Regions from separate parts of the Gracilibacillus thailandensis genome, predicted to be linked through region 3. Evidence: riboswitches for the same ligand, from Rfam matches in the RefSeq annotation. Region 3 holds a riboswitch; each other region holds the start of a gene.
What was found. A riboswitch is a leader RNA that binds a small molecule or an ion and turns the genes downstream of it on or off. The one in region 3 is predicted to bind thiamine pyrophosphate.
Positions count from the first base shown of each region.

Region 1: another riboswitch for thiamine pyrophosphate. It lies ahead of tenA (thiaminase II); the one in region 3 lies ahead of GH715_RS09130 (ABC transporter substrate-binding protein).
Region 2: another riboswitch for thiamine pyrophosphate. It lies ahead of tenI (thiazole tautomerase TenI); the one in region 3 lies ahead of GH715_RS09130 (ABC transporter substrate-binding protein).
Region 4: another riboswitch for thiamine pyrophosphate. It lies ahead of tenA (thiaminase II); the one in region 3 lies ahead of GH715_RS09130 (ABC transporter substrate-binding protein).

Region 1 covers NZ_WJID01000051.1:1,974-7,509, reverse strand. The annotation lists gene GH715_RS14805 (methyl-accepting chemotaxis protein) at 1-641, shown strand, start outside; TPP riboswitch at 755-852, shown strand; gene tenA (thiaminase II) at 997-1,680, shown strand; gene GH715_RS14795 (acetylornithine deacetylase) at 1,677-2,936, shown strand; gene GH715_RS14790 (TSUP family transporter) at 3,200-3,964, shown strand; gene fosM (FosM family fosfomycin resistance protein) at 4,456-4,878, opposite strand; gene GH715_RS14780 (hypothetical protein) at 5,017-5,430, shown strand; gene GH715_RS14775 (nucleotidyltransferase family protein) at 5,521-5,536, opposite strand, start outside.
Region 2 covers NZ_WJID01000006.1:63,428-68,963, reverse strand. The annotation lists gene GH715_RS03130 (M20 family metallopeptidase) at 1-415, opposite strand, end outside; gene GH715_RS03125 (ferritin-like domain-containing protein) at 559-1,002, opposite strand; TPP riboswitch at 1,144-1,240, shown strand; gene tenI (thiazole tautomerase TenI) at 1,332-1,949, shown strand; gene thiO (glycine oxidase ThiO) at 1,942-3,054, shown strand; gene thiS (sulfur carrier protein ThiS) at 3,084-3,287, shown strand; gene GH715_RS03105 (thiazole synthase) at 3,294-4,064, shown strand; gene GH715_RS03100 (ThiF family adenylyltransferase) at 4,057-5,076, shown strand; gene GH715_RS03095 (disulfide oxidoreductase) at 5,175-5,536, shown strand, end outside.
Region 3 covers NZ_WJID01000024.1:18,485-24,020, reverse strand. The annotation lists gene GH715_RS09145 (ABC transporter ATP-binding protein) at 1-675, opposite strand, end outside; gene GH715_RS09140 (ABC transporter permease) at 672-1,430, opposite strand; gene GH715_RS09135 (thiamine-binding protein) at 1,469-1,762, opposite strand; gene GH715_RS09130 (ABC transporter substrate-binding protein) at 1,779-2,753, opposite strand; TPP riboswitch at 2,834-2,944, opposite strand; gene wrbA (NAD(P)H:quinone oxidoreductase) at 3,045-3,644, opposite strand; gene GH715_RS09120 (DUF4362 domain-containing protein) at 3,805-4,524, opposite strand; gene GH715_RS09115 (hypothetical protein) at 4,582-4,770, opposite strand; gene GH715_RS09110 (DUF1266 domain-containing protein) at 4,918-5,536, opposite strand, start outside.
Region 4 covers NZ_WJID01000083.1:7,485-13,020, forward strand. The annotation lists gene GH715_RS19030 (organic hydroperoxide resistance protein) at 1-252, shown strand, start outside; gene GH715_RS19035 (hypothetical protein) at 512-805, opposite strand; gene GH715_RS19040 (CynX/NimT family MFS transporter) at 1,148-2,341, opposite strand; gene lepB (signal peptidase I) at 2,541-3,089, shown strand; TPP riboswitch at 3,150-3,257, shown strand; gene tenA (thiaminase II) at 3,365-4,054, shown strand; gene thiD (bifunctional hydroxymethylpyrimidine kinase/phosphomethylpyrimidine kinase) at 4,056-4,880, shown strand; gene thiM (hydroxyethylthiazole kinase) at 4,877-5,536, shown strand, end outside.

The sequences.
Region 1 (5,536 bases), on a different contig from region 3:
CTGTGAAACAAATGGAACGAATTCATATGATAGTTCAAGAAGCTGTAGAGAAAGTCCGTGGTTTGGATGATCAGTCCCAAGAGATTACCAAGCTCGTGTCTGTCATCAAAGATATTTCAGAGCAAACCAATTTATTAGCTTTAAATGCTGCGATCGAAGCGGCACGTGCAGGTGAACATGGAAAAGGATTTGCTGTTGTAGCTGATGAAGTGAGAAAACTTGCCGAACAAGTAGCTGATTCGGTTTCTGATATCACAGGAATCGTCTCTAATATCCAAAATGAATCTGCTAATGTGTCACAATCATTAGAAGAAGGTTATGGAGAGGTAGAAGCAGGTACAAACCAAATCAAACAAACAGGAAAAACTTTTGAACAAATTAATCGTTCTATAAGCGAAATGGTAACTAGTATAAATAAAGTGTCAACAAATCTTTCAGATATGTCAGCTTCAAGTAACGAAATCAATAGCTCAATTGAAGAAATAGCTTCGATATCAGAGCAATCTGCAGCAGGAGTGGAGCAAACTTCTGCATCTTCTCAACAAGCAAGCAGTTCCATGGAAGAAGTATCATCCAATTCCGAGGAATTAGCTAAGTTAGCAGAAAAATTAAACAGTCTAGTACGGCAATTTAAACTATAAATAATCTATGGAAATCCTTGGTTTTGATGAAACGTTTGATGAGTGCAAATCTAATCGTGTTTGCATTTCCAATTATTTGTTAGTATACTAAAAATGGAAACTGAATAATTTAACCATTCGGCTAGGGGAGCATGTAGATGCTGAGAGAGGAAATCGACCCTTTGAACCTGATCTAGTTAAAACTAGCGTAGGGAAGTGGAATTGGTAGTTATATAGATTGTTTGATAAGTCTGTACATTACTAACCCATCTCCCTTCATTGGTGATGGGTTTTTATTATGCAATCTCAAAATTTTACTGGCAACTTTCATGACTTCTCTGGCTACTTCTATTCATTAAAAAGGGAGAGTGTAAAAATGACTACATTGTTTACCGATCGTCTATGGAACAGAGTGGAACCGGTTTGGAATTCGTATCTAGAACATCCTTTTGTAAAAGGATTAGGTGACGGCACACTGGAACAGGAGAAGTTTAAGCATTGGCTAAAGCAAGACTATGTCTACCTGATTGATTATGCAAGGTTGTTTGCGATCGGGAGTTCAAAAGCAGAAGATTTGGATAAAATGGTGACTTTTGCCAAGTTGCTTCATGGTGTTTTAGATGTGGAAATGGATTTGCATCGTAACTATGCTGCGGAATTCGGTATTTCAAAAGAGGAGCTTGAAGCTACAGAAGCGTCTGCGATTACTACCGCGTATACGAGTTATATGTTGAATTTGTCTCAGCGTGGTGGGGTGGAAAATGTGGTTGCATCGGTACTAGCGTGTGAGTGGAGTTATAATTTTATTGGGAAATCACTGGCTAAATGGCCAGGTGCATTAGATGATAATTTTTACAGCAGTTGGGTAGAAATGTATAGTTCTAATGAATTTACCGAATTAGCGGAAGAAACGAAACAATTGATGAATCAAATTGCAGAAGGAAAGCCAGAGCAGGAATTAGCAAGACTTGAAGAGATTGTGGTGAAGACTAGTCAATTTGAATATATGTTTTGGGATATGGTTGAAAAGAAAGAAGATTGGCCGGTGAATGCCGAATGAACAGAGCATTAACCAATTTAGTAGATGATAGACAAGATGAATTAAAGCATATTTTATCTGATCTTATCGGTTTTTCTACTGTTAGCCCTCCTGCTAGAAATACGTCTGATATTCAGAAGTATATAGCGAATTATCTAGAAAAATTAGATTTTCACACTGAACGATGGGATGTCTTCCCGAATGATCCAAATCTTGTCGGGATGAAGAAAGGAACTGATTCTGATACATATAACAGCCTGATTATTAACGGGCATATTGATGTAGCGGAGGTGGGGGATGAATCTAGTTGGACAGTGCCTCCATTCTCTCTTACTGAAAAAGGTAAATATCTGTATGGCCGTGGGGTTTCTGATATGAAGGGGGCTGTTGCATGTGCCTTGTTTGCGACTAAGCTATTACATGAAGAGGGAATTGACTTAAAAGGCGATTTGCAGTTGCAGACGGTAATTGGTGAGGAAGTCGGTGAAGCGGGAACACTTTCTTGTATTGAAAAAGGATATAATGCTGACTTTGCGTTAGTTGTTGATGGCAGTAATCGTGAAATCCATGGTCAAGGTGGTGTAATCACAGGTTGGGTTACGGTTAAAAGTAAACGTGTTTATCATGATGCAATGCGTGCGGAATTAAATGAAACAGGCGAGGGTGCCAGTGCGATTGAGAAAATGACAAAAGTCATCGAGAGCCTGCGTAATTTAGAAAAGAAATGGGCGGAGACAAAGGAGTACCCTGGCTTTAAAAAAGGTACAACTACTATTAATCCGGCTGTTATAGAAGGTGGGCGCCATGCAGCTTTTGTTGCGGATGAATGTCGCCTTTGGATTACGGTTCATTTTTATCCTCATGAAGATTATCGCATTGTTTCGCAAGAAGTAGAGGAATATCTCCATCAATCACTTAAAGACGACTTATGGTTTGAGAATAATCCGCTTCATTTTGAATGGGGTGGAAAATCTATGATAGAAGATCGTGGTGAGATTTTTCCTTCTGCAGAGATTGATCCAGAGCATCCAGCCATTAAACTTCTCGAAGAGTCACATCAGGATATCGAACAGGTAAAGCCTTTTGTTGGTATGTCGAAGACTGTGACAGATGCTGGGTGGTTTAGCGATGCAGGTATACCAACCGCGATTTATGGTCCAGGTAAATTACATGAAGCACATTCAGTTGATGAAAAAATAGAACTAGAAGAGTTGATTCAATTCACGAAGACATTGTTAACGTTTATTCCGGCTTGGTGTAATACCAAGAAACAATGAGCTAAACAAGTATATGTCAATTACAATAGAATCCTTATTATATATAAAATTACCCTGCTTAACATGGAAGTTTACAAATGATAAGCAGGGATTTCTTATTCTAATCAAGTATTCTATCAACTCGACAAATGCTTCTGAAGAGTCTAAGCAGACAAATAAAATGAAGATTTATTTATAAGAAATAAATCGTTATAATGGTGTGGTGCAAAATTTAAAGTTGGCAGGTGGATTTATTTCATAGCCATTGGAAGGAAGGCAAGAAATTGACCGAACTTGATATTTATTTATTACTTATTTTGATCGTTTTTGGATTTTTGTCTGGTTTCATTGACTCTGTTGCGGGAGGTGGTGGGCTTATCACATTGCCGGTATTGTTATCAACTGGAATGAATCCATCAGCAGCTGTTGCTACGAATAAACTGGTAGGGACGATGGGGTCTTTTACGAGTGCCTTCGTATTTTTAAAGTCGGGAAAACTAGATTTATCATCTGTCTATAAGTTATTTCCACTAGTTTTTATTGGGGCAATGATTGGGGCTTGGACAGTGCACTTGATTGACCCTGAAGTATTAAAACCACTGATGCTGATCATGCTTGGTGTCGTAGCATTTTATACTGTGATCAAAAAAGACTGGGGCAGTATTTATGCAGAGAAGAAACTAACAAATCGTAATTTTATTATATTTGTCATTACCATTTTTGTAATTGGGTTTTATGATGGGTTTCTTGGACCAGGTACAGGTTCATTTCTCATATTTGCTTTTTTAATCATCGGTGCGGATTTTATTAAAGCAGCAGGAAACGCAAAGTTTTTGAACTTTGGAAGTAACATTGCAGCATTAATCATGTTTATCTTTTTAGGTGAAGTAAACTATGCATATGGATTTCCGATGGCTGTTGCATGTATTGCAGGTTCAGTGTTTGGGGCAAGGTTTGCTATTAGTCGGGGGAGTGGTTATGTCCGTGCTATATTTATAATCGTAACGTTCTCGCTTTTAGCAAAAAATTTATATGATGTATTCTGGTAATCTAGCTTTCGAACGATATATCTGGAGTATGACAAAGGCTTTCGTGAATAGGAGTACTTCTGATTTGGAATAACTCTCATGTACTCTTTACTGATAAATGATAGTACGGTATATTTTAAATCAATCAGCAAATACATTTGGATATTTTACTCCCAAGTAAATCTGAGCTGAGTGCGGACATTTGTTCCGTTATTTGTGACAAAAGTTCCGTTTTTAGCGTGGAAGCGGATATCTATTCCGCTATTCATTGAAAATATTGCTAATGGAAGCCAAAATGAAGCAAATAAGGGATTCAATGTCCGCTAACATCGAAAACTAGGTAATTTTCAGTCAAATAACGTACTAAATGTCCGCACTTTAGTTCGCAATATGTATCTAATATGCTATACTTTCTACCTCGAATCATTCGTCTTTAACACGGAAGTTTTAATTTAGTCTCAGCTTTTTTTATTAATTGATATTCTTTCGTTCTACGCTCTATGCTTTGCTTTCTAATCATAAAACTCCATATGTGTCTTTTCTTGTTTGTAGTAAGCCAATCTGTCCTGTAAAGTACCTGTATGAAACTCAAATTTATGTCCATCAGGATCTGTGAAGTAAATAGATTTCTTATCTCGTTGGTCTCTTGGACGACCCGACAATATATTGACATTCAAATCTTGTAGTTTCTTGTACATTTTATCAAAATCTTCTTCTTCGATTGAAAAGGCAACATGTGTGTATGATTGATCTATTTCATTACGTGGTATATCCTCTTCTACATTTAAAGCAAGCCACATACCATTCAAATCGAAATAAGCAGTGTTTCTTCCTTTGACTAATAATTTGGCGTCAAAAACTTTTTGGTAGAAATCAATTGAATTTTCTAAGTTAGAAACCGAAAACAAAAAATGATTTAGTCCTTTTATCGACACGTTTATCACCTCAACTAGATTATAATAATTTTTTGTTGATATCTCCACCGTGTTTTAATATGATGTTCCCGACATACGCATAAATCTTCTCCCGTCTCATATAAATGAATTAATCATAAAATAACTGGGGGAATGTTGATGTCAAGGGCAACAGAGGTTGAAGAATCTTCTGAACTATCAGAAGATATGTTAAAGAAATACTATGATTTAAACCTTCAGAAAAAAGAATTAGAGAAAGAAATGAATCAGATTAAAAAACAAATCCACCACTGCTTAGATGACAAGTTTGGAAAACAACAAAAAGCTGAAGTACAACTAGGTAAATATAAGGCACAGCGCATCATTCGTGCTTCTGTTCATTACAATCAAGAGAAGACAGTACAAAAATTGGAAGAATTAAATTTAGAAGATTTTATCTTACAAGTAAAACAACCAGATACAGAAAAACTAGAAGCAGCAATGAAGATAGATTTAGTCAATGAAGAAGAATTCCAGGATTGTAAAACGAACAAGCTGTCGCAAGCTATTACAGTGAAAGAATTGAGTATGTAGCTATGATAAAGTTTGGATTTCAATAATCCAAACTTTTTTATAGCTAACAATATTCACTTTTTAAGTAAATGCATGATTTTACATTTCAAGTCAGCTGGTAAAGGTT
Region 2 (5,536 bases), on a different contig from region 3:
CTTCTGCGTGCTGATGGATAAACACAACGGTACCCGCCAGTTCTTCTTGATATTTCTTGAGTACTTTGGCTACAGCAAGTAATGTCGATGTGTGTCCGTCGTGTCCACAGGCATGCATCACACCGTCGTTTTTGGATTTATAAGGCAAATCTTTTTCATCTTGAATAGGTAGTGCATCGAAGTCCGCACGTAATGCCACGGTTTTACCAGGTTTAGCCCCTTTTAAAGTGGCTACAACACCATTTCCTCCGACATTTGCTTGATATGGAATATCTAATATTTTATATTGCTCCTGAATAAATGCAGCTGTTTTATATTCTTGAAAGGAAAGCTCAGGATATTGATGTAAAAACCTACGCATTTCCACCATTTCATCGTACAAACCATCAATTTCCTCAAATAAAGTGTCCCTCATATCCTCACCTCACAGAAGCTTTTCTTTCTATTATATCATAGATTACTAGCATTTCCTTTTCATGAGAATCAAGAAAAGAGACAAAAAAACAACCTCCTGGTGGAAGTTGTTTTTTCTATATATGAAAAAAAGGGGTTAACGAGTTATTGAAAGCTCTTGTCTGACAAAAGTCGTTCTGTTTCTTCTTTATGGCTTGTTTCATCTGCAATAATATCTTCTAATTTCACAACAAGTTCTGTCAAACCAAGCTCATCTGCCTGTTGTTTTCTTTTTTCATAGCGCTCAATCGTTTCTGTTTCAGCTTTAAGAGTAGCTTCTAACATGTCTTGAACGTCTGTTAATTGTTCAACTTTTGCTGGTGTTGTAGTTGGTGTACCGCCTAATGTTTTAATTTTGTCAGATAAGTATAAAGCATGTCCGATCTCATCATTTATTTCATCTTCAAAAAAAGGTTTTAAGAAAGAACGATATAATCCTGAAACAACAGATGCATGATACGTATACATGATTGTTGCCGCATATTCATTTGCTAAATCCTCATTTAATCCATCAATTAAAGCTTGTAATTTTTCATCTCTTTGTGCCATTTCTTTCAACATCCTTTCTATTGATCATCTCCATTATATATCTACCCTTAAGTGAAAATGATTAAACATAATAATGGAAAATTTTTTATTGGCGATTATGTCATACTATGTTATCCTTTTCATATAAGAAAAAATAATACGTAAGAACACTAGGGGAGCCATTTGGCTGAGACGAATCTTCGGACCCTTTGAACCTGATCTGGTTAACACCAGCGGAGGGAAGTGGTAGAAAAGCAACCAAATTGTAGCTTTCGATACATACCACTCGTCCATGCTGGATGGGTGGTTTTTCTATTTTCACTTCCTCTAGAAAAAAAGGAGTAGGAACAATGCATGGAATACACCTTATTTCAAATGGCAGATTGACAGAACAACATATGCAGCTTGTATCGGAACAGATTGCTCAGATAAATTATATTCATCTGCGAGAAAAGACCAAAACGGCGAAAGAAATCTTGGAAATGATTGATTTTTTGCTAGAAGCGGGTGTTCCGGCTGAACGGATCATTATTAATGACCGTGTAGATGTAGCATCGATAAAAAAATGCTGTGGCGTACAGCTTGCCTATCATAGTATTCCGGTTGCTGATGTGAAGCGCTCGTTTCCGGCACTCCGTATCGGTAAGTCCGTCCATTCCTTGGAGGAAGCCATTACGGCAGAACATAATGGTGCAGATTTTCTAATCTATGGGCATATTTTTTCAAGTAACTCTAAACCTGGTCTCGAGCCAAGAGGCATTACCGCGTTAGCTGATGTCACCAAAAACGTTTCTATTCCTGTCATCGCAATTGGCGGGATTACGGAACAAAATATGAACCAAGTACAAGAGGTGGGGGCTAGTGGTGTTGCGATTATGTCAGGGGTATGGGATGCCGAAGATCCTACCGAAGCAATAAAGTGTTATCGTCAAGTGTTCGATTCGAGGAAGGAGGAACAGTTTGAATAATTTATATGATCAGATCATTGTTGGCGGTGGAGTAATGGGAGCTTCGATTGCCTACCAGTTAAGTAAAAGAGGTTACAAGGTTTTGCTACTAGAAGAAAATAAAATTGCTGCAGAGGCATCCAGTGCAGCAGCCGGCATGCTCGGTGTGCAGATGGAGTTTGAGCAGGATTCACCGTTATTTCAATTTGCTAAAGAAAGCAGGGAATTATACCCTGATTTAGCGGAAGAACTGATGCAAGAAAGTGGTATGGACATTCAATTAATCGAAAAAGGTGCCTTAAAGCTTGTCTATCATCAAGATGAGCTGGATACGCTAAAACGAATTGCTAGCTTTCAAACAGAACAAGGAGCAGAGGCGAAGGTGATCTCACCAGGGAGTATCCCGGAAAAAGAAATGACAACCGATTTTTATGCAGCTCTTTATTGTCCAAGAGAAGGGCAAGTATCTGCTCCTCACGTAACGAAAGGCTTTGCGAAGGCTGCTGAACATCATGGTGCGGTCATAATGGAACAGACGAAGGTAGACGATATCGTCATCGAAAACGGTAAAGTGACAGGTGTGAAGACAGATAAAAAAACGTATACTGCTGACAGGATCATTATCACTTGTGGATTTAAGAGCTCACATTTTTCTCGGTACATGCAAGAACTCACACCTGTAAAAGGAGAATGTCTGTCTGTTGTGACAACAAAGCCTCTGATTCAATCAACGATCTTTACAGAAGGCTGTTACCTTGTTCCGAAAAGAGGTAACCGGATCATTATTGGCGCAACATCGAAGCCAAATCAAACGGATAAAGAGGTGAAAGTAGCAAGTATCCTGCATTTGTTATCACGTGCCAAACAGATACTCCCTGCATTAAACCAGGCAACGATAGAGAAGGTTTGGGCGGGGATACGTCCCTTAACGAAAGACGGTTTTCCTTATTTAGGCGAAGTACCAGATGTATCAGGATTATATGTTGCAACAGGACATTATCGTAATGGTATATTACTGGCGCCTAAAACTGCTTTATTTATGGCAGATATGATCGAAGGAAAACCAGTCGATCCAATCTATTTAGATACATTTTCCTTGAGAAGAGAAAGCCTTCTATCTGTTTAAAGTGAAGGCTCACAAAAGGAGGGTTGATTTTGGAGATTATCGTAAATGGTGATCCATTAGAAGTTAGTGAAGGGATCACTAATATTGAAGAGTTAATCCAAGAATTACGTTTGGAGAAGAAATCATTAATTGTGGAGCATAATCAAACCATCTTAAAAAAGGAAAAACATAAAGAAACGGCAATTTCAGAAGGTGACCGATTGGAAATTGTCCATTTTGTTGGAGGAGGATGAAAAATAATGCTACAAGTAGGTAATGATACATTTCAATCACGATTATTTTTAGGAACAGGAAAATATCCAAACTATGATATCCAGAAACAGGCAGTAGATGGATCAGAAACAGAGGTACTGACTTTTTCGGTGCGTCGGATGAATATTTTTGATCCGGACCAACCGAATTTTCTCGAAAAAATAGATTTAAAGAAATATCGTTTTCTTCCCAATACCGCTGGTGCTAAAAATGCAGAAGAAGCGGTCAGAATCGCTAAATTAGCAGATGCATCGGGATTATGTGATATGGTGAAAGTAGAAGTAATCGGTTGTGACAAAACCTTACTGCCTGATCCGGTAGAAACGTTAAAAGCGACTGAGACTCTACTTGCGGACGGTTTCACTGTACTGCCATACACGTCTGATGATGTGGTACTTGCCAGAAAGTTAGAGGAGCTAGGCGCACATGCCATTATGCCCGGTGCATCACCAATCGGATCTGGGCAAGGGATTATTAATCCATTAAACTTGCAATTTATTATCGAGCAAGCTAGTATACCTGTAATTGTTGATGCAGGGATTGGTTCGCCGAAAGATGCTGCCTATGCAATGGAATTAGGCGCAGATGGTGTTCTTCTCAATACAGCTGTTTCTGGTGCCAATGATCCTGTCAAGATGGCTGAAGCGATGAAGTTAGCAGTGGAAGCTGGCAGACTAGGTTTTGAAGCAGGTCGGATTGCGAAGAAGGAATATGCGGTGGCAAGCAGTCCAAAGGAAGGGATAAGTGTTGGTGAATAATCGTTATCATCGTCAAATGCTGTTCGATCCTATTGGTGAAACAGGGCAAAAAAGATTACAAGAAAGCCATGTCGTCATTGTTGGTGTTGGTGCACTTGGTTCAAGCAGTGCGGAAATGTTAGCAAGAGCAGGGGTTGGCACGTTAACATTGATCGATCGTGATTATGTGGAAGAAACAAATTTGCAGCGGCAGCAGCTTTTTGCTGAAGAAGATGTCCGCATGCAAACACCTAAAGTAATTGCTGCCAAAAAACGATTGGAAGAGATTAATCATTTGACCACCATCCATGCAGAAGTGATCGATGCTGGAGTAGATGAACTGGAAGCTATTGTTCCACAAGCGAATCTAGTAATCGATGCCACAGACAATTTTGATACGAGATTAATCATTAACGATATTTGTCAAAAGCATCATAAACCATGGATTTATGGAGCTTGTGTGGCAAGTTATGGGGTAACATTCACCGTCTTACCAGAGGAAACCCCTTGTTTACAATGCTTGATGGATCATATACCAAGTGATGGTGCAACATGTGATACAGTTGGCATTATTAGTCCAGCAGTACAAATGGTTGTCTCTCATCAGATAACAGAGGTACTGAAAATACTGACTGAAAATCTCGATGCACTTTCTGGAAAATTAATTGCCTTTGATCTGTGGAAAAATCAACAAATGGAATTGAAAGTAGCTAGTTTAAAGGATGACTCGTGTCCATCTTGCTCAAAAAAACAGTATCCACATTTAACTTATCAAGCTCAGTTGAAAACAGCCGTACTGTGTGGTCGGAATACGGTCCAAATTAGAACGAGTGCAGAAAAAATCATTCACTTTGATGAAATGAAAAAACATTTGGAACACAATCAACACATTAAATTGTTTAGCAATCCATATTTGTTATCATTTGAGATTGATAAATATCGTGTGGTCGTATTCCGAGATGGACGTACGCTCATTCATGGCACAAAAAATGTACAAGAAGCTAAAAAAGTATATTATCAATATGTAGGATGAAGCAACTTTTTAAAGAGTTGCTTCTTTTTTCATAAATCATTCATTTGTTTTTCAATCGCTAGTATGTATAATTAGTGTGAGAGGAGAATGTGAACGAAATGGACAAGCGAAAGGAAATCCTGTTATTTATTAGTTGGGCCGCGAGTCTAATGGCAACGATGGGGAGTTTGTTTTATTCCGAAATTATGAAATTCATACCTTGCGAATTGTGCTGGTATCAACGAATTTTAATGTATCCACTTGTAGTCATTTATGGATACGCAGTTTATAAAAAAGATATTCGTTACGCTTTTCCAGGGGTTATTTTAAGTGGAATCGGCATTTTGGTTTCCAGCTATCATTATTTGATACAAAAAGTGCCTGGATTACAAGAGGCTGGTGATGGATGTGGTATCATTCCATGTACCACAACATATGTGAATTACTTTGGCTTTGCATCGATTCCTTTTCAGGCATTGAT
Region 3 (5,536 bases):
CGTCAACTCTTCATTTCTCGGACGTTTGAAATCTATCGTAAATTCCTTGATGACATTGGCAGGCTTAGAACCCAACACTAGAATTCGATCTGATAAAAAAATCGCTTCCTCAATATTATGGGTAACAAATAAAACAGACGGTCTTTCTTGTTCCCAGATAGTTAATAACCATTTTTGCATTTCTAACCTTGTGAACTCATCTAATGCCGAAAAAGGTTCATCTAAACAGATAAAAGATTGTGGACTCAAAAGACTTCGAACAAACGCTACACGTTGGCGCATCCCACCAGATAATTCGTGGGGATATGCGTTGGCATAATCTTTTAACCCTGCCCGTTCCAACATTTCTAGCGCTTTTTGTTTATCAGGCTTTTGATGTAATTCCACACTTAACACAACATTTTCGAGAACAGTACGCCATGGAAAAAGCGAAGGTGTTTGTGGCATATAGCTTATCGATCCTTTTTTACCGTTGATCGCTTCATTATCTAAACGAATCGTGCCATGATCGGCTTGATAGAGCCCGCCAATCAAGTGAAAAATGGTACTTTTTCCACTGCCAGATGGTCCGAGTAAGGAAACGAATTCACCATCGTTCACGCGTAAATCTAAGTGATCAAGAATAGTTAGTTCACCAAAGCTTTTTGAAATATTTTCGAGTTCTAGTGTACTCATGACTGTTCCTCCTTACCCGGATGCCATTTTAAGATGATTTTTTCTGCAGCAATGATAATAGCGAAAAAAATCAGACATAAGATCATAATAAATAAAATCGCTACAAAAACTCGATCAGTTCGGAATGATGATGAGGCTAGCGTCATGTATACACCAATTCCTTTGTTAGCACCTAACCATTCCGAGATAACAGCCCCCATCACACTATAGGTAGCGGAAATTTTTAGTCCGGAAAACATTTGTGGAACTGCATGAGGCAGTTCCAGCTTAGTGAAAATTTGTTTCTTCGTTGCACCAGCCATTTTCATATAATGAATTAATTCCGGATTTGTATGTCTTAATCCATCGATTGTTGATACCGCAACCGGGAAGAAACATACTAATGTAATAATTAATAGTTTAGGTGTAACACCAAATCCAAACCAAATAACAAGTAAAGGTGCGAGTACAATAATCGGAATGTTTTGCGACATAATCAGCAATGGATAGAGTGCTTCACGGATTTTAGGCAATAAATGAAGCATAATCGCAATGAGTAAACCTACACTTACACCAATGGCAAATCCGCTCACAGTTAAAAATACAGTTGATAGGATATGATGCTGATAATCACTCCAGCCATTAATCGCCTCTTGCATAATGATAGTAGGTGCAGGAAGAACCCAGGTCGGAATAGCTAATATCCGACTGGACAATTCCCATATGATTAAAATACTGACGATCACACTAACTGGTAAAAAAGACTTTCTAAACATAGAGCATGCTCCTATTGGTTTACTGGACACTTTTCCAATTAACGATACTTCTTCGTCAATTCACTCATGGAAGCTTGTTGATCTTTATGAGAATAAATCTTCACTTGTGAGATCACACTTGGACAGTCTAACTCATGCATACGTTGATTCATCTTTTCGATAACAGATAATAACGTTGCCAGTTCACCCTCCATTGTTGTTTCTAATGGATGAACTTGATAGTTGACACCTGCTTGTTCGATAATCTTGATTGCTTCATCAACAAAAGGGATGGAATCTTCCCCATTAGGTGTCTTCGGAATGATTTGTACACTAACTAATGCTTCAGCCATTCATACCCCTCCATTATTATTCTGGTAAAAATTCGTTTGTATATGCTGCATCAACGTCTAGCTCGCGTTCTAGTAGGTCATTTTCGAACATGAATTCTGCGTAATTGCTCCAGACTTCTTCTGATTGTTCGCCCCATCTATCCGCATCATCTTGATATCTTGGTGATATCCATTCCTGACTAGCATGTACTAATTCTTCGTCTAAATCTGGTTGCGCTTCTATTAAAATGTCAGCTGCTTCTTCTGGATTGTCGATCGCATCCTGATAACCGCGACTAACTGCAGCCATAAATTTTTTGATTGTTTCTGGATTTTCTTCGATCATATCTTCATTTGTGGTAATAACTGGTGTGTAGTAATCTAGTTTTTCTGAATAGTCCGTAAGATAGATCATATCAATTTCCTTACCTCGAAGTTCTGCCTCGATTCCAGTCCAGCCATAGTAAATCCAAGCAAAATCTACATCACGTTCTACTGCTGTGAAAAAGTCGGTATTACCCATATTTACGATATCAACATCTTCGACAGATGCATCTTCCTGTTTCATTAACGCATCAATAACTGCCGATTCAACAGGAGCACCCCAACCACCATACGTTTTTCCGGCAAAATCTGCAGGTGATGTGATTTCTTTTTCCACTGGTGCGGCGAATCCGGAAGTATTGTGTTGGATTACTGCTGCAATCGAAACGAGTGGAATATCTTGTGTGCGAGCTTCTGTTACTTGTTCTTGATAACTGATGCCAAATTCCGCTTGACCTGAAGCAACAGTTTGATCTGCTCCAGCTTCTCCTGGCATAACAATTTCTACATCTAATCCTTCATCTTCGAAATATTCTTTTGATTCCGCAACATACAGCCCGGTATGATTAGTGTTGGGGGTCCAATCTAATACTAAGGTAACTTCTTCTAATTCTTCTGGTGTGCTTTCTTCATTCCCGCAACCTGCAAGTATAAACATACCTATTATGGCAAATAAAATTTTTTTCATAATGACTCCCCCTATTTTTTATCTTTTTAGCGGAACATATAAGAAAGCGCCCTAGACTTATAGCCTAGGGCGCATATAGATATCTCATCTCATATGTTCCCTACGCTGGTGCTAACCAGATCAGGTTCTAAGGGTCAGCATCTTTACGGATACAGTCTCAACCGGCAACACCGGTCCCCCTACATTTCATATAATATTGCTACCTTCTACTTTGACATAATTCGTGTTTTTCTTCAAGTTTTGACCACTAAAAAAACGAACCTCTAATAAGAGAGATTCGTTTTTTTATTATTATCCATGAATTTTACTTGCTACTTCAACGACACGTTTTGCCTGATGTTTAACCGCATCTTGAACATTTTCGACCATAGAGCCGTCTTCCTGGCTTTGAGTAACACTTGTACCATAAGGGTTTCCGCCAGCTGCAAAAATGGAATCATTCGAATACCCTGGAGGAACGATGATAGCACCCCAATGCATCATAGATGTATAAAGACTTAACACCGTTGCTTCCTGTCCACCATGGGGATTAGAAGCTGAAGTCATCGCACTTACTACTTTGTTAACTGTCTTACCTGATACCCATAGACCACCTTGTGTGTCAATAAATTGCTTCATTTGGGAAGCAACATTTCCAAAACGAGTTGGCGTACTGAAGATGATAGCATCTGCCCATTCTAAGTCTTCTGTTGTTGCAACAGGAACATCTTTAGTTTCTTCCACGTGCTTTTGCCAGCCAGGATTTTGAGCAATCGCTTCTTTTGGTGCTGTTTCAGCAACTCGTACTACTCTTACTTCTGCTCCTGATTCTTTTACTGCGTCTGCTGCCCAGTTTGCTAATTGATAGTTTATACCTGTGGAACTATAATAAACTACTGCTACTTTTACCATATTGATAAAACTCCTTTTCTTATCAGATATTATTGGTTTGCCCCGTTTAATAAAATCTATGCATTTTATCTCGAAACTGAGACTTTTATAATTTACCACGTAATTATCTCAGTTTCAAGGTAAATGATTTGAGAAAAACATGGAGTGATGCGCTCCATGTTTAATCAAATGTTAAGCCTGTCTCAACCAATGTATTATAACGGATCACATTTCCTACTTCCTGATAATCAAAATGAATGATTGCTTGTTTACCATATAAAATAATTTCCCCTTCTGGAGCCATCATGGTCATCGTCATTACAGATTGTGGAGTACCCTCCCGTATTTTTGTTATGATCTCCTCTTTTTCGGATTCGTCAGTTGTATCTAATACAACCTCCTCACCTACGATCACCTCAACACGGTGATAGATGTCTTCAGGAACTATCATATCTTTAAAGGGTAGATTTGCGATCTCTAATACTCCAGTGTCGTTATCACAACCTGTTAGTTCAATCATAATGTTTTGATCATCTGTTAAGTAATATTCTAATTGTTGACAGGATACTTCACCTATTGTTTCTACTTCAACAAAGTTATCTTGCGTTGCATCTTCTCTTACGGTATACTCTCCATTCTGAAAAATAAAAGTATCAAACACAGAGCTACCTTCAACTGTAATGTTTACCCCTCGCATGGTGGCTTCTTCATTGTTTTCTGTTTTTTGAATAAATTGTTCCAAAGCGACTAAGTTTATCGTTTCATCAGGTGCAATGACCATATCATGTTCTTCATCAACGATCCGTTTTATGGCAATTGCACTACTTTGTCCTGGATAGGATTCGGCAACTGCACCATGAGTGACTTGAACTTTTTCACCTCTCATAAGTGAATTAGCCATGCTATCTTCTATATCATCGAGGCTGAACCTAATTGCGTTCCCTGCCTCTTCATGCTGTTATGGATGGAACTCAGAAATGCTTGGATCTAATCGATTCTCGACAACTAATACACTATTGTCCCCTATGTTAGCGACATAACCTTCCATCACATTTTGCACATCATCTTGTATTTTATTCCCGTTATCCAAATTTGTACCACAAGCAGTTACGAATAATAGCGTGATAATACCGAGTACATATTTCAACACAATCGCCTCCCTTTTTCTATTAGTCGTTGCCCTTTGAAAAAGGTTACACTATAAAAAGGTAGCGACTGGTTAGAAGGATATTTATCTGAAACTACAAATACTACAATCCTGTTTTAGTGTTACCACTCGGGACAAATATTAGTTTCAGTTATTTTCCGGTGAAAGATCCATTTGCCAATCAATTAAGTAAAAAGGACTTTTCTTCGAATATAACCAATGTTGAAAATATTTGTAGTTTTGTTCAATAAATTTTGTATCATAGTTAATTGCTTGGATTTGTTGACCTAAACTGTAACCATAAATAAATTCAATCCAATTCTGATACCCTTGCTGTAATAATTTAACTGCCTGTATAGCTAATTGATCTGCTTCTTGTTCTGATAAATATCCGAGCCGTTTGCCAGCAGTAATCAATAATAAGTATTCCGTCATGTCAATTGCTACAATTCCTCCTTTAGGAATACGGTACATCTGCTTTATTAATAATTGATAAAGCGGATAATGCTCTCCATCCTTGGGCATGATACGCATCTGTTCTTCTCGATCCTCGGGTGGGGTCATCTTGATCGTATTAAGAATACGCTGAAATTCATATCTAACTCCTGTATCCCATAACCAATCCAATTGCTCTTTTAGCTTTTTACCGTTCGAGATATTTCTCATTTCCAGTTCACTTTTTAACTGTCGTTTTGATGTGGAATAAAAAGAATGACTAAAATATGTAAAATGCTCGCGCCGATACCGGAAAGAAATGATCGTATTA
Region 4 (5,536 bases), on a different contig from region 3:
TACGATGGTGCCTTGAACCTAATGGCATCCAAACAAAAGAAGGATATTGAATCTGCTATTACGGCAGAAGTTAGCTTAATGAAAGATGAAGCTGACGGTGGATTCAAAATTGGTGTAGTACTTAATGTAGAAATTAAAGGTGTATCGCAAGAAGAAGCAGAAGAACTTGCTAAACAAGCACACGACTTCTGCCCATACTCTAAAGCTACAAGAGGAAATATTGACGTAGAATTAAATACAAAAGCTGTATAATAAGAAAAGCGCAGAGCGCCCGCCTAGTTTCTGGGCGCTTTGAGTGAATAAATATCCAAATATTATACTTTCTTTTCGTAATATAGAAAGAGCACGGTGTTATTGGTACACCGTGCTCCTTTTATTACGAACGATTTTTAAAGTAATCTGAGAAAGCCTGGAAAAACTCGATTCCTTGGTACAACCAAACACTCACGGCTGCAAAGGAAAATAGGCCAATCATAAAGAATCTGAACCACATGTTCATACCTCCTTCAATTTATTTTGGTGGAAGGGGTACAAATGCGATCAGATAGTTAGATTGATAAAATACCGCATGTAGATAATGTCGAGATACAAATGCTTGTTGAAGAGAGTAAAAGATCGTAAATAGTAGTAATGCTCCAATCATTACTTGCTCTTCATTTAAAATACCTTTGTCTGCTGTTGAATCATGATGATCTGCATCATAATAATAAGCAGCATATAGTTCATCGTTTAATTCGATATTGAATGTTAGATCGGTTTGATAATTGGATAATGAGATTAAGTGAGAAATGGTTAACATCATCATGACAAGAATGAGGGATTTTCTCATATACTCAACCATCTCCCTTTGTTCTAAGATAAGAAAGTATAAATTTTGAGCAGATGTCTAGCTCCGAGCGCCCAGAAACTAGGCGACTTCACGAATTGCCCTACGATAAGTCATCATCGGTTCGTAAACTCACCGTGATTCCTTTATCTCAGTTAATTCGTTCCAGTCGCTACGTTTCTAAGCGGGCGCTCTGCGCTTTTCTTATATTCATTTATTCAGTATATACCTGATCAACAGACCAGTAAAGTGACTTTCCTCATAATTTACAATTCTTTTAATATCGGACAAAACGTTCGTAATCAAAAATTTACAAATAGATTATAATACTTTCTTATTTCTGCTCGCCCCTAAACCAAAAACAGTCATAATTAATGTAACAAATAGTATCGTCATAATAGAAGGTTGCCAATGGTTAGTAATGTCAAAAATAAGACCAATGACTATCGGTCCAAACGATGCTAACAGGTAACCAAAGGATTGTGCCATTCCTGATAATTCAGCAGCTTGTCTTGCATTAGTAGTCCTTAGACCAAGCAAGGCTAATGCTAAGCTTATGCTTGCTCCTAGCATTATGCCAATTAGTGTAATGGCAATAGTAGTCCCTATCATACCAGGTTCAAAATATAGCATGCTATAACCAATAATGCCTGACACTCCAAAAACGGCAACGACAGGTTGTTGGTTTTTCAACTTACCTGCAATAACAGGAGTAAAGAAAGTAGCAGGCAAACTGATGAATTGCATATATGCTACATACCATCCAGCAACTGACCCTGAGAAATCATTGGAAATCAATATTTCAGCTAACCATGAAATCGTTACATAAAATAAAAAGGATTGTAATCCCATAAAAAGCGTGACTTGCCAGGCAACAGGTGAACGCAATAATTGCACAGTGCTCGGTTCGTATAGTTCCTTATCTTCTTTAATGGGTGCTTTGTTCATCGCGATAAGCCAGACAACAATACCGATAATCACGAGTAAACTCCAACTAGCTAATGACCATTGCCATCCAAGTTCAGCAGTTGTTGTAAGTGGTACACTGAAACCTGAGGCTAATGCGGCGAAAATGGACATCGATGTGGTATAAACACCTGTCATTAAACCGATTTTCTCAGGGAAATTACTTTTAATCAGACTTGGTAAAATAACATTAATGATCGCAATACCGACACCGATTAATATGGTACCGACAAATAATAAGGTAATGGATGCTGTGGAGCGAATCCAAATACCAATCAATAATGTGATGAGCCCATATAATAATGCTTTTTCATTAGTAGTCCGATTGGCAATCCGCGGTGCAATGGGTGACATAAAAGCAAAGGCGATGAGCGGCAAACTGGTTAAAAAGCCTGCACTCCAATTGCTGATCGATAAATCTTCACGGATGATGCCGATGATAGGACCAACTGAAGTGATTGCGGGTCTTAAATTAAAGGCTAACAGAATAATACCAATGATAAAAAGAATCGTATAATGCTTTTTTGTTAGGTGTGGTCCTTTTTCCATTTTTTCACCTTATTTCTATGTTTTTATTAACAAATGTCATACAAAATATGCTAAAATAAGTAAGAAACTATTAGTAAAATTCGCATTATAATAGAATAACATACATAAAGTAAGACTTCCATTAGCGGGGGTCTTATGGATGGTTCGCACCGTGGATCAATCACAAGTGAAAGTTAACTATGATGAAAGAAGGTCTACAATGGAGAATAAGGTCGTTAAAGAATTACTATCATGGTTGAAGGCGTTGTTGGTTGCTGTTATTATTGTGCTTCTGTGTCGGCACTTTTTGATTACTCCTTCCGTTGTGAAAGGCGAATCGATGATGCCGAATTTAGAAAATGGCGACCGGATTATTTTGAGTAAGATCAGCAGTATCGATCGTTTTGATGAAATTGCCTTCAAAGCACCGGATTCAAATGATAATTATGTTAAGAGAATAATAGGCTTTCCCGGTGATACGATCGAAATGAAAGATGACAACCTATATATTAATGGGAAGCTCTATGAAGAGACGTATCTTGATGACTCCAAAGCAGCACTGTCTGATGGTCAAAAGCTGACAAATGATTTTACACTGAAAGAATTAACTGGTAAGGAACAAGTTCCTGAAGGGAAAATATTTGTTTTAGGTGATAATCGGAGAGTTAGTAAAGATAGTCGTGAATTTGGCTTTGTAGATGAAGATGCTGTTATTGGAGATGTTAAAATGCGTATATGGCCAATTGAATCATTTGGAATCATTAAATAGGTACGGCTAAACTTGACAATTTAGCGTATCCGTGTTTTATTGGTAATAACTTCATAATAGAAATTCCGCTAGGGGTGCTGCATGAGCAGCTGAGATAAGAATGTATTTCTTGATCCCTTTGAACCTGAACTGGTTAACACCAGCGTAGGAAAGTGGAGTCGGATGGTGTGTGAACGACATACACCTCATTTTTGATATGGACTATTCAAAAGCCGCTCCGCTACCCGCGAGCGGCTTTTTATTATGGAAATATATATTTTCTGGAGGCAGGAGAAATGACATTTAGTCAAGAATTGCGTGTAGCAGCAGATGATATTTACCAAGGTATCTTTGAACACCCTTTTGTAGTTGGAATTGGAGAAGGAAATTTGCACAAAGAAGCGATCATTCACTATGTGAAAGCAGATTTTGAGTATCTCAATGCGTTTATGAACATCTATGGTATCGCCATCGCCAAAAGCAACACTAGAGAAGACATGACATATTTCTATGAAAAGATCGGTTTTATCTTGAATAGTGAAATTCATCCACATCATAATTTATGTCAGGTCGCAGGCGTTGGTTACGATGAGTTGCAAGGATACCCTTTGCCACCGACAGCAAATCATTATGTAGCCCATATGAAAAGTGTCGCACAACAAGGAAGTATAGGGGAATTAATCGCAGCATTGTTACCTTGCCCCTGGACATATTTAGAGATCGGACATTACTTAAAAGAAAAGTATCAACCAACGGAAGAACATCCTTTTTATGAGTGGATTACATTTTACGCCAAAGAAGATACAGCATCAGTGACAACGGAGCTTTGTGAGCGTTTAGATAAATGGGCAGAACAAGTGGGAGAAGAAGAGAAACAGAAAGCTAAATTAGCTTTTATTAAAAGCTGTCAGCTAGAGTATTTATTCTGGGAAATGGCTTATCAGGTAGAAGAATGGCCGTTTTCATTAGCTGGAAAGGGGAAGTAACATGCATAAAGTAGCGTCAGCACTCACAATAGCTGGAACAGATCCTTCGGGTGGTGCAGGAATTCAAGCGGATTTAAAAGTATTCCAAGAACAGGAAGTTTACGGAATGAGCGTGATTACTTCCGTCGTAGCGCAAAACACGCTAGGTGTTCAGGATGTACAGCATTTAAGCATTGATTTTATTGAGAAACAATTAGACGCCGTTTTAACGGATATTCCACCACAAGCAATGAAAACAGGAATGATCGCTACTGTGGATATGATGGAATTAATAGCTAAAAAATTAGCAAATACGAATATTCCTTACGTGATTGATCCGGTTATGGTGGCCAAAAGTGGTGATTCATTAATGGATGAGAAATCAAGACAGGTCATTCGCAATACGTTAATTCCGCATGCTACAGTGGTGACGCCAAATGTACCAGAAGCAGAAATTCTAGTAGGTTTCGAGATTCACGATAATCAAGATGCAGAAAAAGCGGCGAAAGTAATCGTTAATGAACTTGGTGCGAAGGCTGCGGTTGTCAAAGGTGGTCATTTAGAAGGAGCAGCAGTAGATGTTCTATATGACGGTGAAGATTTCTACTATCTAAAAGCCGACCGTTTTGAAACGAAGCATACACATGGTACAGGTTGTACCTTTTCGGCTGCGATAACTGCCGAATTGGCAAAAGGTAAGCAGATAAAAGATGCGGTAGTTATTGGTAAGGACTTTATTACCGATGCTATTCAATACCCTCTCGAATTAGGTAATGGACATGGTCCGACTAACCATTGGGGCTACAGGCTAAAAAGTTTACCTGGACAAAGGGAGGTATCTAAGTGAGGCATTTAATTGAAAAAGTGAGAAAGCAGCAACCATTGATTCATAATATCACCAATCAAGTCGTCATGAACTTTACAGCAAATGGTTTATATGCTGTCGGTGCAGCACCAGTGATGGCTCATGCTAAAGAAGAAGTAGAAGAAATGGCGCAAATGGCAAGTAGCCTTGTTTTAAATATTGGTACATTGACTAAGGAACAAATTGATGCGATGATTTTGGCCGGTAAAGCAGCCAATCAAGCAGGTGTTCCTGTTGTATTAGACCCGGTTGGTGTAGGTGCGACTACTTTCCGTACAAACTCAGCTAAACGTATCTTGAAAGAAGTCAACGTAACATGTATTAGGGGTAATGCTGGAGAGATTGCCAACTTAGCGGGTGTGGAGACCGAAGTTCGTGGTGTCGATGGTTCAAGTGATACTGATATTCAACAATTAGCCAACCTGGCTTTTAAGACATTACAGGTTCCCTTAGTGATTACAGGGGAAGAAGACGTGGTTATTGATCGGGATACGAGAGTTAGTGTCTCTAACGGACATCCCCTCCTAACTAAAGTTACCGGTACAGGATGTCTGTTGTCAGCTGTTATTGCGGCCTTCTTAGCGGTGAGTGATAATGTTGTGGAAGCAGCAACAGATGCGCTTAGCTATTATGGAGTA